3 regions of the Moorella sp. E308F genome follow, and region 2 is predicted to be linked to each of the others. Evidence: riboswitches for the same ligand, from Rfam matches in the RefSeq annotation. Region 2 holds a riboswitch; each other region holds the start of a gene.
The links. A riboswitch is a leader RNA that binds a small molecule or an ion and turns the genes downstream of it on or off. The one in region 2 is predicted to bind cyclic di-GMP.
Positions count from the first base shown of each region.

Region 1: another riboswitch for cyclic di-GMP. It lies ahead of E308F_RS11235 (type II secretion system F family protein); the one in region 2 lies ahead of E308F_RS05930 (methyl-accepting chemotaxis protein).
Region 3: another riboswitch for cyclic di-GMP. It lies ahead of E308F_RS13305 (hypothetical protein); the one in region 2 lies ahead of E308F_RS05930 (methyl-accepting chemotaxis protein).

Region 1 is NZ_BJKN01000002.1:941,163-945,499, reverse strand. Features, by position in the region: gene E308F_RS11245 (GspE/PulE family protein) at 1-482, shown strand, start outside; gene E308F_RS11240 (type IV pilus twitching motility protein PilT) at 650-1,669, shown strand; cyclic di-GMP riboswitch class I at 1,725-1,807, shown strand; gene E308F_RS11235 (type II secretion system F family protein) at 1,863-3,071, shown strand; gene E308F_RS11230 (prepilin-type N-terminal cleavage/methylation domain-containing protein) at 3,317-3,841, shown strand; gene E308F_RS11225 (type II secretion system protein) at 4,011-4,337, shown strand, end outside.
Region 2 is NZ_BJKN01000001.1:1,176,568-1,180,904, reverse strand. Features, by position in the region: gene E308F_RS05935 (chemotaxis protein CheW) at 1-552, opposite strand, end outside; gene E308F_RS05930 (methyl-accepting chemotaxis protein) at 583-2,526, opposite strand; cyclic di-GMP riboswitch class I at 2,873-2,959, opposite strand; gene E308F_RS15775 (hypothetical protein) at 3,021-3,182, opposite strand; gene E308F_RS05925 (helix-turn-helix transcriptional regulator) at 3,382-3,621, opposite strand.
Region 3 is NZ_BJKN01000003.1:120,509-124,845, reverse strand. Features, by position in the region: gene tig (trigger factor) at 1-881, opposite strand, end outside; tRNA gene E308F_RS13315 (tRNA-Gly) at 1,078-1,152, opposite strand; gene E308F_RS13310 (ISL3 family transposase) at 1,375-2,619, shown strand; gene E308F_RS13305 (hypothetical protein) at 2,608-2,847, opposite strand; cyclic di-GMP riboswitch class I at 3,006-3,093, opposite strand; gene E308F_RS13300 (FadR/GntR family transcriptional regulator) at 3,319-4,056, opposite strand; gene garR (2-hydroxy-3-oxopropionate reductase) at 4,224-4,337, opposite strand, start outside.

The DNA.
Region 1 (4,337 bases), on a different contig from region 2:
CCGTCCGGGCGGCGACCACCGGCCATTTGGTGTTCAGCACCCTCCATACCAATGACGCCGCCGGGGCCGTCACCCGCCTCTTAGATATGGGCGTTGAACCTTACCTGGTCAACTCTTCCCTTATCGGCGTAGTGGCCCAGCGGCTGGTGCGCCGGCTCTGCCCCCACTGCCGGGAGATTTACCGACCCGAGCCGGGGTCTTTGGAAAAGACCTGGCTGCCCGCAGTAGAAGAACTCTGGCGGGGACGGGGTTGCCAGCGCTGCAGCTTTACCGGTTATGCCGGCCGGACGGCCATCCAGGAGGTGCTGGTGATGAATGAAGAACTCCGCGGCCTGGTGACCGCCAAGGCACCGGCCACGGCCCTGAAAGAGGCGGCCGTAGCTGCCGGTATGGTGCCTTTGATCGAGGACGGTTTGGAAAAAGTCCGCCAGGGGATTACCACGGTGAGTGAAGTCCTGCGTGTTTCCCTGGGCGGTTTGTAAAGACCAGACTGTACTGTCCCGGGTGGCATATACTTCCATTGATCTTGAATTCATAGTTCTGCCCTTTGCAGTTAGCCCGGCACTATACGTTGTTTATTAACATTGGTAGCAGTTGGCTATTAAAAATCCTTGCGTTTGTTATCCTGGCTTTATCCGGGAGGATTAAAATGTTCGACATTGAAACCATCCTGCGGGCGGCGGCTGCCGCCGGGGCCTCCGATGTCCATCTCTCTGTCGGCCTGCCGCCGGTTTTCCGGGTCCACGGCGAACTCCAAGTCCAGCGCCAGTGGGAGCCCCTGGATTCCGGAATGACAGCCAGCCTGGTACGGCCTATGGTGGGCGAGAGGTGGGAGGTATTGCAAGAGCGGGGAGAAATAGACCTGGCTTACTCCCTGCCCGGCGTAAGCCGTTTCCGGGTGAATGTCTTTCACCAGCGGGGAAGCGTTAGCGCAGCCATCCGCCTTATACCCAGGGAGATACCCAGCCTGGAAACCCTGGGATTACCGCCGGTGGTGGCCGAGCTGGCGGAACGACAGCACGGCCTGGTCCTGGTGACGGGGCCGACGGGTAGCGGCAAGTCCACCACTCTGGCGGCCATGGTGGATAAAATCAACCGGGAACGCAGCTGCCATATTATTACCCTGGAAGACCCCATTGAATACCTGCACCAGCACCGCCGTAGCATCGTCAACCAGCGGGAAGTGGGTTCAGATACCCGTTCCTTTGCCAGTGCCCTGCGGGCCGCCCTGCGCCAGGACCCTGATGTTATCCTGGTCGGCGAGATGCGGGATTTGGAGACTATTGCCACGGCCATCACGGCCGCGGAAACGGGTCACCTGGTCCTGGCGACTTTACATACCAGCAGTGCCATCCAGAGCATTGACCGGATCATTGACGTTTTCCCGCCCCACCAGCAGGGGCAGGTCCGCATCCAGCTGGCCGACACCCTGGAAGGGGTTATCACCCAGCAGCTTTTACCGCGGGCCGACAGGAAGGGCCGGGTGGCAGCCGTGGAAGTGCTGATTGCTACCCCGGCTGTTAAGAATCTCATCCGCGAGGGTAAAACCCACCAGATTGTTTCCAGCATGCAGACGGGAGCCCGCTACGGCATGCAGACCATGGACATGGCTCTGCGGCAGCTGGTCACCAGGGGTATGATAGCGGATAGAGAATTAAATAATGGTTAACGGCGCCAGGATTAGCAGGAATTTGCCTTTTTATGACGAATAAATGTCCATATATCCTCGTTCAAGGCAAACCCGGCGAAAGCCGGGGGCGCAAAGCTACGGGCCTGTAGACGCTGTCATGGCCGCCGGGCTGCCGGGGAAGAGTTCTATCTTTCCCTGTTGCCGGTGGCTATTTATATTTTGGAGGGAAAGCATGAATTTTGCCTACCGGGGAAGGGATGCCAGGGGGAATGCAGTTAGCGGGACAATTGAAGCGGAAAGCCAGGAACTGGCCATCCGGGAACTGCGCCGGCAGGGGATTTTTATTACTTACTGCCGGCCGGCGGTTGTAACCCCAGCCCGGGAATGGCGGCGCCTTTTCCGGCGGCCGGTATCCCGTCGCGACCTGGCCCTCTTCAGCCGCCAGCTGGCGACCATGCTGGGGGCTGGCCTGCCGATTGTGACGGCCTTGCATATTTTACAGCGACAGGCAGAAAATCCTTCCCTGCGAGAAAGTATCGGTATGCTTCTCCAGGACCTGGAGTCCGGGGAGGCCTTTTACCGGGCGCTGGAACGGCAGCCCCGGGTCTTCCCGCCTATCTTCATCCATACCGTCGAGGCCGGGGAGCTGGGCGGGGCCCTGGACGAGACCCTGGAGCGCCTGGCCGGGCACCTGGAACGGGAACATGAAGTAGAGGAAAAGGTCAAGTCGGCCCTGACCTACCCGGCGATAGTCAGCATGGTTGCCCTCCTGGTAGTTATTTTTCTCCTGACTTATGTCCTGCCTTCCTTCCAGGTCATGTTGAACAGCCTGCAGGTGCCCCTGCCCTGGCCGACGCGCCTGGTTCTGGGGCTAAGTGAATGGTTACGGCGCTTGTGGCCTTTTCTGGTCTTTTTCCTGGCCGGCGCCGGTTACGGGTTTTACCGCTGGCAGCAAAGGCCAGCGGGGCGCTACCAGGTCGACCGTTTATTCCTTCGTTTACCAATTTTCGGTCCCCTGCATCATAAGGCGGTTCTATCTCGTTTCAGCCGCACCCTGGGTACCCTCCTGCACAGCGGTGTACCGGTCCTGCTGGCCCTGGAAATAGTTCGGCGTACGGTGGGCAATGCTGTGGTGGCCGGCGCGGTGGAGCGGGCGGCAGAAAGCGTTCGCGACGGGCAGAGCCTGGCGACTCCACTGGAAGCGAGCGGCGTCTTCCCTCCCATGGTGGTGGAGATGATTACGGTAGGCGAGGAAACTGGGGCCCTGGATGCCATGCTCGAACGAGTGGCGGGTCTTTATGAGCAGGAGGTGGAGGCGGTCGTGGCCCGCCTGGCTTCACTGATAGAACCCGTCCTCATCGTCGGCCTCGGCAGCATAGTAGGGCTTATCGTAATTTCGGTCTTTCTTCCCTACTTTCAGATGCTGGGCGGCATAAGGTAGAGGCGCGCGGGGTATCTTTTTTCTCATTTTGCCGGTGGCTATCCTAGCAGCCTGCCCTCATGACAATGCCCTGGCCGGCGGTTCCATGTCGAGGAGTGCAAGGATAACTCTGCGTACTGCCGCGTTTGAGATCGGGGATAATAATGCGGGTAAGAGGGGGGTGATTTACTTGTAGGTTTCCCCGGCGGGCTGGCAGCAGGAAAGTAAAAAGCGCAGGCAAAAAAATCAGGGAGGTTGATTGATTGATGTGGCAGAGACTGAAAAAGGCGCGGGACCAGCGGGGTTTCACCCTGGTGGAGCTTCTTGTTGTTATTGCCATTATCGGCATTTTGGCCGCCATCGTCGCCCCCAACGCCTTCAAGGCCATCGAAAAGGGCAAGGTGGCGGCCGCCGAAGCGGACTACAAGGCGATTAAGGCGGCAGCGCTGAATTATTATACCGATACAGGCGTTTGGCCAGTAGATGGTATTGGAGGAAGTAGTAACAATAATATAGTCCATTTTGTAGGCCCAAGTTCTAGCGTAAGCGTAACTGGCTGGAACGGCCCCTATCTGGAGCGCTGGCCGAGCAAGAACCCGTGGGGCGGAAGTTATGTCTATAATAATGACGAAGATAAAGATTGGGACGGAGATGGCAACGAAGATGCTGCTAGGTATTTGACACTTGATAGTGTACCGGACAGCGCTTCCGACAAATTGCTAGCTGACCTGGGCGATAGTGTGGTTCTCCAGGATAACAATGGAGTACACATTTTAATTTCCAGAGACTAAGTGTCTCCTCAGTACACTAAAGTTTTAAGATGTATTGCTTTTTAAGTGCTGCCGGCGCCCTCCGGCGCCGGCAGCGAACAGCCCCGGCCGGAAGCTGTGCGCCCTGTTGCGACGGGGGTGAAGTAGTGAAACCGGATCATCTTTTCCCGGTTAAGGATGTGAACCATTGATGTTCTGTTTGCCGGACGTGCGCCGGGACAGCCGCGGCTTCACCCTGGTAGAGCTTTTGGTGGTCATCGCCATCATCGGGGTGCTGGCGACCGTCGTTGCTCCCAGCGCCTTCAGGGCGGTGGAAAAGGCGAAGATATCGCGGGTGGTCGCCGATGTGCGGGCCATAAAGGCGGCCGGTTATGCCTATTACGCCGATACCGGTGATTGGCCGAAGGCGGGGCAGGATTCCTACGATCGCCCCTACGACCAAGGAGACGAATATGGCTTCCTTTACTTCGTAAAGTCTGACGGCAGCACCGGCTGGAACGGGCCGTACCTGGAGAAG
Region 2 (4,337 bases):
GGTCAGAAGCTGTTGCTCGTTTTCCTCGGCACTACTTTCTTCTTTAGCACCAGGGTTCTCGTAATCTTTATTGCCTTTGATAGAAGTTATCCTGCTGTCGTTTAAACCTATATCTTTAAGCATATTGTCCATATCTATAAGAAGGGCAAGCTTGCCCTCGCCCACACGGGCTGCCCTGGTTACGTAACCTCCAGTATCACCTTTTTCCCGGAATTCCTCTACGGCTTCCCTGGGAATATCTATAACGCCTTCTACCCGGTCCACTACATAGCCCGCCTGCTTCCCTCCAGCATTAACAACTATCACCCGGTTGCTCTCGTCATCATCCGTAGCGTTTATACCTAACCGCAGGCGGGTGTCATAAATCGGGAGAATGTTGCCCCTCAGGTTGGCGAGCCCCCGCATGTACGGGGGCGTTAGGGGCACCTTCACCACGTACGGAACGCGAATGATCTCCTGGAGGTACTCTATTGCTATGCCGTAGCTTTCCTCGCCCAAGCGAAACACCACATATTGGTCAGAGCTTGCAACCGACCCACCGGCTACTGCCATATACTTTCCTCCTCGTTTACCCCTATTCCTTTAGCCCTGCTGGAGCTCGTCCGCCATGGCTGCAATCTCCTCGATAGCCTGGGCAAGCTCCTTCATGCCTTCCGCTTGCTGGCGGCTGGCGACGGCTGCTTCTTGTGCCGCCTTACTGGCTTCCTGGGCAGACGTGGCTATCTGTTCTACTCCTTTGGCTGCTTCTTCCACCCTCAGGAGGCTTTCATCAGCCTGCTTTTTAACCGTTTCCACCCCTTCTACGACCACCCGCATATCGGCTTCGATAAGGTCAAGGTCGGACGTTGTCTTTTGAGCTTTTTCCGCTTCCTTTTGAACTACATCTCCAATAGTAGTAATGTCCCGGAGTACGTTCATTACTTGCTCTTGAATACCCTTTACCATTTCCTTAATCTGCTCAGCATTGCGGGCACTCTCCTGGGCAAGGTTCCGGATGTCTGAAGCTACTACCGCGAACCCCTTGCCGTATTCACCCGCCCGGGCTGACTCAATAGCGCCGCTTACTGCCAGCATGTTGGTCTGGATGCTTACGCTCGCAATGGTGTCTACTATCTTGTCGATCATGCGGGCGTTCCGCTCCAGCTGGTTAACTTTCTGTACGTTCTCAAGGTTGGTTGCTGCTGCCTGCCTGATGCCTTTAATCAGCTCATTTACCCTGACTTTATTTGCAGCCAGCAAGTCGCTGAGCTCCTTTGCTGCCGCTCTGGAATCATCGGCCTCCTTCGCAATTACTCCCATCGATTTTTCGATCTGCTTGATGGCGACGGAGGCTTCCTCGGACGCTGAAGCCTGCTGCTCTGCCGATTTCGCCATCTGATTTAGGGCCGCATTAATCTCTTCTGCCGAACGGCTGGCCTCCTCAATGGCCGAGGATAGTTCTTCTGCCGCCGCCGCCAGGCCCTCTGCTGACTTGACCACATCGGTCGAATGCTTGAGTTCATCAGCTAAATCTGCTAAATTATTGCTATTATTGCTTATTTCGTTTAGTGCCTGGACCTGTTGTTGAACCCCCTGCAAGGCCTGCTCGGCGGCGCTGGCCTGCTCCTCAGCATTAGCAGCTATCTGTTCACTACCTTTCTGGAACTCGGCTACCGCTTTTTCTACTTCCGTGACCAGCTGCTCGATTCTGGTAGCTCCTTCCACTACATTGGCTACAGAAGCGGCTATCTTCTTAAGCTCTTCCGTGATGGCCTTGCCTTTTTCCGTCTCACCCCTGGCTACCTCAGCCGCCTTGTTGATGGCTTCAGCCACCGTTCGCACGTCTTCCTGCACGCTACCGACTATCTTCCGAATGTCGCTGGCCGCTTTCTCGGAAGTCTCTGCCAAGGTTCTTACCTCGTCCGCCACTACAGCAAACCCGCGGCCGTGCTCCCCAGCCCGCGCCGCCTCAATCGCAGCGTTCAGGGCTAGAAGGTTGGTCTGGTCAGCTATCCTTACCACGGTGCGGACAATCTCGCCAATCTTGGACGCTTCTTCTTCCAGCTTTGCTACCAGCATAGCCGACTCCTCGCTCCTGGCGGCGCTGGCGTCTACCCCTTGTATCAGGACCTCAATATCCTCACTCGTGCGGCTCACCAGGTTTCTAATGGCTTCACAACGAGTGAGAGATTCCCGGGTCTGCTTTACCGACACCTTGGCAGCTTCGCCAATAACCTGAATAGCGGACAGGGACTGCTGGGTAGCACCGCTGGCCTCTTGTGCTCCGCTGGCTATCTGCTCCATGGCAGTGCGCAATTCTTCTACTGCATTGGAAGCCTCTTCTACGCCAGAAGAAAGTTGTTCCGTCGCGCTGGCTATCCGCTCGGCAATCTGTTGTTGCTTCGCAAAAGTACGTGCCTGCCTCCTCCGTAACTCCATTTCCTTTTTGTCACTTTCTTTGACTGCTCCACTCTTACTGGTATCGCTGTATATCCCTCGACTAGCAGAAGGTAATGGCTCTAGTGTTTTGGTGGCATCAATAGCCATGGTTATCAGTCCTCCTGAATTTAATATTTTAAGTGTTATTAAATAAATTTAAATGCTATTTTCAACTATTTATCCGTTTATTTCCATTTTTCATGTAGCCATCCCTCCTTGCCCATTTCTCCAAAAACAATACCTCGGGCAAACTGTCCCGTTAAAAAACTTATGAGCGTTTCTAACCCTAAGTACCGATACTTGTCTGGTTCGCAAGGTATCCCTTCGATATAAACTTTGTTTGGGTAGGATACTGAGTAAAGGAAAATAATTTCCGTCTAACAAAAAAATAAGGGGACAGGTTACCTGTTCCCTCTAAGAGCCAACATAATTCCCTTCGTCTCTAAGAAGGTCCACCGGCAACCTGACAGCCATAGCTTATACAAGCCTTAGGCCCACGGCTTTGCGCCCCAGTCTTTCGACTGGTTTGCCCTTAACGGTGTCTGATAACAACCTTTTTAACTTTTGGTATTACCTGGCTTACTCACAAAAATGTACACCCTTTATTCCCAGGAATAATTCTTATTATTCTTATTCACCGTTTCTTCCTGTATAGACAGATCCGTGAGCGGTAGAACTTTGCCCTCTCTAATCCGGCTTGTTAGTTCTTCATACGCAGCTAACAGCTCGTTAATTTCTTCTTCAGTTAATGGGCCATCAACCATATTTCGCTCCCCCTTAAGATGTCCAACGACTTCTAGCAGTCGACGTTGCCCAGTCTGTTACCCTATTTAAAAAGCTCAGGACTTTATTTTAAGGGTGAGGATGCCGAAGTCCAGCGCATGGTTCGGCTCCAAGGTGTTGCTCCAGACCGCGGCCAGATGCATAATCAGCGGCAGCAATGGCAATATTTACTCCCGACGATCAACCGCCCATCGCCCTTCTCCCGCTCCGAGCACCATGGAAGGCATAGAGCTCGTCGGCAAAGAGCTCCTCAACCGGTCGGTTAAGGGCCCGGGCGATGCGGAGAGCGGTACTCACGGAAGGGTTTTTGTGCCCCTTCTCAATATTGGTGTAGGAAGCACGTCTCAACCCCACCTGGTGGGCCAGTTCTGATTGTGTCAGGCCGGCCTTGAGCCGCGCCTTGCGCAGGGCAGTGCGCATCGGCTGCCTCCTTTTCAGGCGTATCACTCGCCTTTTTGTGCCTTTAGGAAACATTATATGTGCTCTTTTGGGAACTTGTCAATAGAAGATGGCTGCCCACATAAAAATCTTGTCGAACGATGAAGGCTCATGAATTCTAGTGGCAGGTGTTCGGCAACCGGCCTCGTATCCTTATTAGCAATGGCACCACTACTGCGGCCAGCTGTGATTTAAAAGGGTTTCTCACAACACTTCTAAAAGGTTATAATTGGATAAGTATATTTATGTTGCAGCTCCGGGACGGTTTTTCATCCTAATCATAATGCTAAACTGTCCCTTTATTAATATTCCGCTGTGAGCGAGCGTTCTCCATAGGTTATATTTTAAGTAAGGGCGGGATTCTATGCATATAATGTTTCCATTGGAAACCTAGGCTCGCAGTAAAATATCAAGACCCTGAATTGGAAATGTTATTGTCTCAAAGTGTAAAAAGGCAGTAGGTAGTGCAGGAGGTGATGAAACTGCCCCGCTATCGGTTCTACCGTGATTGTCCCAAAGGTACCGCAAGGATCAAACACTTTTTACAAAAACATAAATGAGCAGCTGGAAATTTAACCATTGGTCATATCATACAAGCCACGGGTAAAACTCACATAGGCCTTCGTTTTGCGATGCCGCATTATCACAATAACTAGGCTTCATCTGCCCTCTTGGACCTCATCATAAAAAATGAAAAT
Region 3 (4,337 bases), on a different contig from region 2:
TTGGCCACTACAGCTTGCCTTACGGCAGCGTCAATCTCTTGCCGCTGTCTCTCTTCCAGCCGGCGGCGGATATCCTGGCGCAGTTCGGCTAGAGTCTCGCACTCGCTGACGTCTTTGGCAAATTCATCATCCAGAGGGGCCAGCTCTTTTCGTTTAATGCCCCGGATGGCAACCTGGAAGACGGCTTCCTTGCCCGCCAGGTCTTCTTTGTGGTAGTCGGCAGGGAAGGTAACGGTAACGGTACGTTCCTCGTTTAGACGGGCACCTACCAGTTGTTCCTCAAAGCCGGGGACAAAGGTACCCGACCCCAATTCCAGATGATAATTATTTCCTTCTAAACCTGGATAAGGCTGGCCTTCTACCGTCCCTTTAAAATCAATGACGACAATATCCCCCGCTGCCGCCGGTTCATCTTCGATGTTCTTGATGGTAGCATAACGCTCCTGTAAGCTTTTCAGATAGGCGTCGATATCCTCCTCGCTAACTTTTACTTCCGGCCGTTCCACTTCCAAGCCTTTGTAGGTGCCGAGGTGGACTTCCGGCTTGACTTCTACTCTGGCCTTGAAGATTAAAGGCTCGCCCTCTTCCACCTTGACTATTTCCACTTCAGGGTGATCGATGGGTTCCAGCTGGTGCTCGGCTACTGCTTCTTTATAGGCCGGTGGAATAACAATTTCTACCGCCTCATTATAGATAGGCTCTTTGCCGATATACCGTTCCAGGATAAAACGCGGTGCCTTGCCTTTCCTGAAACCCGGGATGTTTACCCGCTTTACCAGGCGGCGGTAAGCTTGATCCAGGGCTTTCTGTACCCTGGGTGCTTCAACTTCAATTTCCAGAAGTACCTGATGCTTATCTAACTTCTCGACGGTAGCCTTCATTACCTACTTGCTCCTCCCTGCTCCCGACTACTGGACGCCATTCATTATGACCATCCATTTAGCATAAAATACTATCAGCAATTTTATTTCGCCGCTTTGTCTACCTTTTCCTGCCGCGCCTACTAAAAAACAAGCTAGTAGAATAACACCTCGGACAGGTAAAAACCCGATCCGAGGTCCCCCCAAGCCAAAAATATGGAGCGGAAGACGGGATTTGAACCCGCGACCCTCGCCTTGGCAAGGCGATGCTCTACCGCTGAGCTACTTCCGCCCGTTATTCAGGCACTACCACGCTTTCCGTAGCGATATATTAACAGATAGCTCCGGTTCTGTCAAGTTTTCTGCGGCTCTATAATAAAAAGTGTGGGAGGGGATAGGAAGAGATAGAAGGACAGAGGAGAAGAGATTTTAGAAGTTAAAGGAGGAAAAAGAGGGGGGCACATCCAAATCAAATGTTAGCAAACAAAAACCCCATTAGGAAAGGAGTGCCCCCATGAATAAGAATAGCACGATCACCCTCAAGGGACAAGAGAATTTTGATAAAATACTCCAGTCCATTTTAGGAGAACGGCAGGAACGTAAAGATATTGTGTTAAGGGTGACGCTAGAGCCGCCAGCATTATGCCCTGCATGTAACAAAGGCAAATTACATAAGCACGGCATTTTAAAGAAGAACCGGAAGCCCCAAGAAAGGAAAATTCGTCACGCTTTTTTATACGGGAGATGGATTTTTTTATCCTGGGTTCCTGTACGGTATAAGTGTTACCATTGTCATAAGACTTTTACCCTTCGTCCTCCGAATACCATCCCCTGGGCCAGATTTACAAAACTAGGAGTGCAGACAGTAGTGTATTATGCCCAGAGGATGAGCTTTACCTATGCAGCCCGAATATTACACCTTACTCCTAATAGGGTTATAAGATTACTAGACAAGTATATCCAGTCCGGTCTTCCAGCAGATGATACTCAAGAGCCCATAGTCTTAACCTTAGATGAACTGTCCTTTAGCGGGAATGATTATGTATGCGTAGTAGGGCGCCTGGAACCGGATAAGAGGCCTTTGACGATTTTGGGTGATGACAGGAAAGCAACTATAAAGGCTTACCTGGAGGGGCTCAAAAAAGCCGGGGTTAAAGTAGAAGCAGTAGTAATTGACATGAAAGACTCCTGGCGCAAGTTAATAAAAGCAATCTTTCCTTCAGCCAGGATAATAGTAGACCCTTTCCATGTAATTCAGGATGCCAACCGTCGCTTAAATGAAGCACGCAAGATAGAGCAAGAAGCAGGCAAGGAGAATATACCTCGCCTACCCTTGCTCAAGGCTAAAGAAAAACTTACTTCCAGACAACAACAGCAGCTAGAAGAAATTAAGAATAAATACCCGTCCCTCTATGAACTATACCAGCTAAAAGAAGATTTAAGACAAATCATAAAGATGGACCGGGTTGAAGAGGCAGAAATTGCCTTAAGCCGTTGGCTTATAAATGCAGAATGCGCTGAAAATGTAGAGGGACGGGTATGGGCTCGTACTATTAAGTTCTGGAGGTCAGAAATATTAAACCTGGTTAGATACACCCAGCAAGGCCGCCGGTACACCAATGGTTATATAGAAGGCAAGAATACTTTAAGCAAAATGCTGAAACGATTAAGTTTTGGTTTTAGGAATCGTAATCATTTCATCAAGAAAATTTTCCTGGGATGTTGCCCTCAAAATTTAATCCCACAACTATTGACATAGAGCCGTTTTCTGCCCACCGGGCTGTGACAATTTAACGCAGCGGCCAGGTTCATTAACGCCCTCGCCATCAACCATTTGTAAAAGATTGTGAACGAGTATGTTAACCTGGCCTTCGATTAACCTCAAAAGATAGTTTTTATAGGTTGCCGGCAAAGTCTTACGGCGCAGGTAATCGTCCAGGAGGGCTTCCAGTACTTCCTGGTTAACGAGTTTATCCCGGCAGGCCATCGGACAATAACCCTATGGTTTTATTCATTAATTTTACCCCTTCCCGGCAATGATCACATGCGCGAAGCAACCCTCATGGAAGACAAAAAATAAAGGACAGCCTCATCGCCAAAGGCCGCCCCTGTCTTCATGCTTAAAAATTGCAGCAGCATCAAAGTACCGGCAGCCTGGCGATCTTAGCTCGTAAAAGCCTTAGACCCATGGCTTTGCGTCCCCCCCTTTCGGTGGGGTTTGCCTTTAGCGGTAACCCTTTACGCTATTCGACATTAATGCTTTTTTTCCTGCAAAATATACCACTTTTTGGGGCAATAAAAAAACAACCCGGGCAATCCGGGTGTGGTAGGGTATATATTAAAAAGGAGGTCAGAGGGCTTTGCTCGCTTTTATAATAGCACGCCAGGGTTATAATTGTATTAAGCCCTCTTTAAAAATGAATTAAATTTATACTCCGGTTTGATTAAGTAACGCATCTTAACGATCATCAATTTGCTTACCCCCGGCCAGGCTCTCTAAAAGCTTCACCCGTCCGGAGACGTTGTTGAGGTGCTCCAGCATGGCATTGCGCGCTTCTCGCGGTCGTCTCTTGCGGATGTTCTCCAATATTTTCCGGTGTTCAGTCACCACCAATTCCCGGTGCCAGGGCAAGGTCCTGCCGTAGCGTAAACTCAAATGAAAATACTGCCGAATAATATGCTCTATAGTGGTAGAAGTCTGGATAAATATAGGATTCTTGGTGGCTAAAGCTATGCTGTTGTGAAACTGGTAGTCAGGTTCGATGGTGATTTCTCCCCTGGTTATCTCCTCTTCCAGCCTTATTTCTGCCGCTTCCATGGCCTCTAAATCCGCCTCGTCGCTCCTTTCGGCGGCCAGGGCAGCAGCCTCGGCTTCCAGCGCCCGGCGAAACTCAACCCAGGAGAGCAACTGCTGGTATTCTACCTCGTTTAATTTGGCCATCAGGTCCTCTGGTTCCAAGGGAAAGCGCTTGACATAAATGCCATTACCGTGCCTTATCTCCAGGATGCCGCTGGAGGCCAGGACAGAGAGGCCTTCCCTTAAAGTGGGGGTACCGACACCGAACATTTCGCTCAATTCTTGAACGGGCGGCAAGCGGTCCCCCACTTTATACTCCCCGCTCTTAATCAACCGGGTAATGCGCTCCACCACTTCTTCATACATTTTCTTCTTGCGGATGATTAGCCCGTCTTTCATGGTTATTCACGCACCTATACCAAAATGTTTCCACTAAGACCTCGCTGTCCTATTGCCCCTCTGGCACCGCTCAAGTTCGGATCATTCTCCACATCATGCCCTTTCAAGTTTTTGGCATAAAGGTCCAGGCGGCTTACAGGCAGCCTGGACCTCGCAAAGGGGGACCACTAATGCTTTCTTGCCTCAACTTGTGCCAGTTTTTCGTAAAAGCGAATGATGGCTCCGTGGTCGGCGTCACCCAAGCCATCAACCTTTAAGGCTTGCAGAATTTCCATAACAAC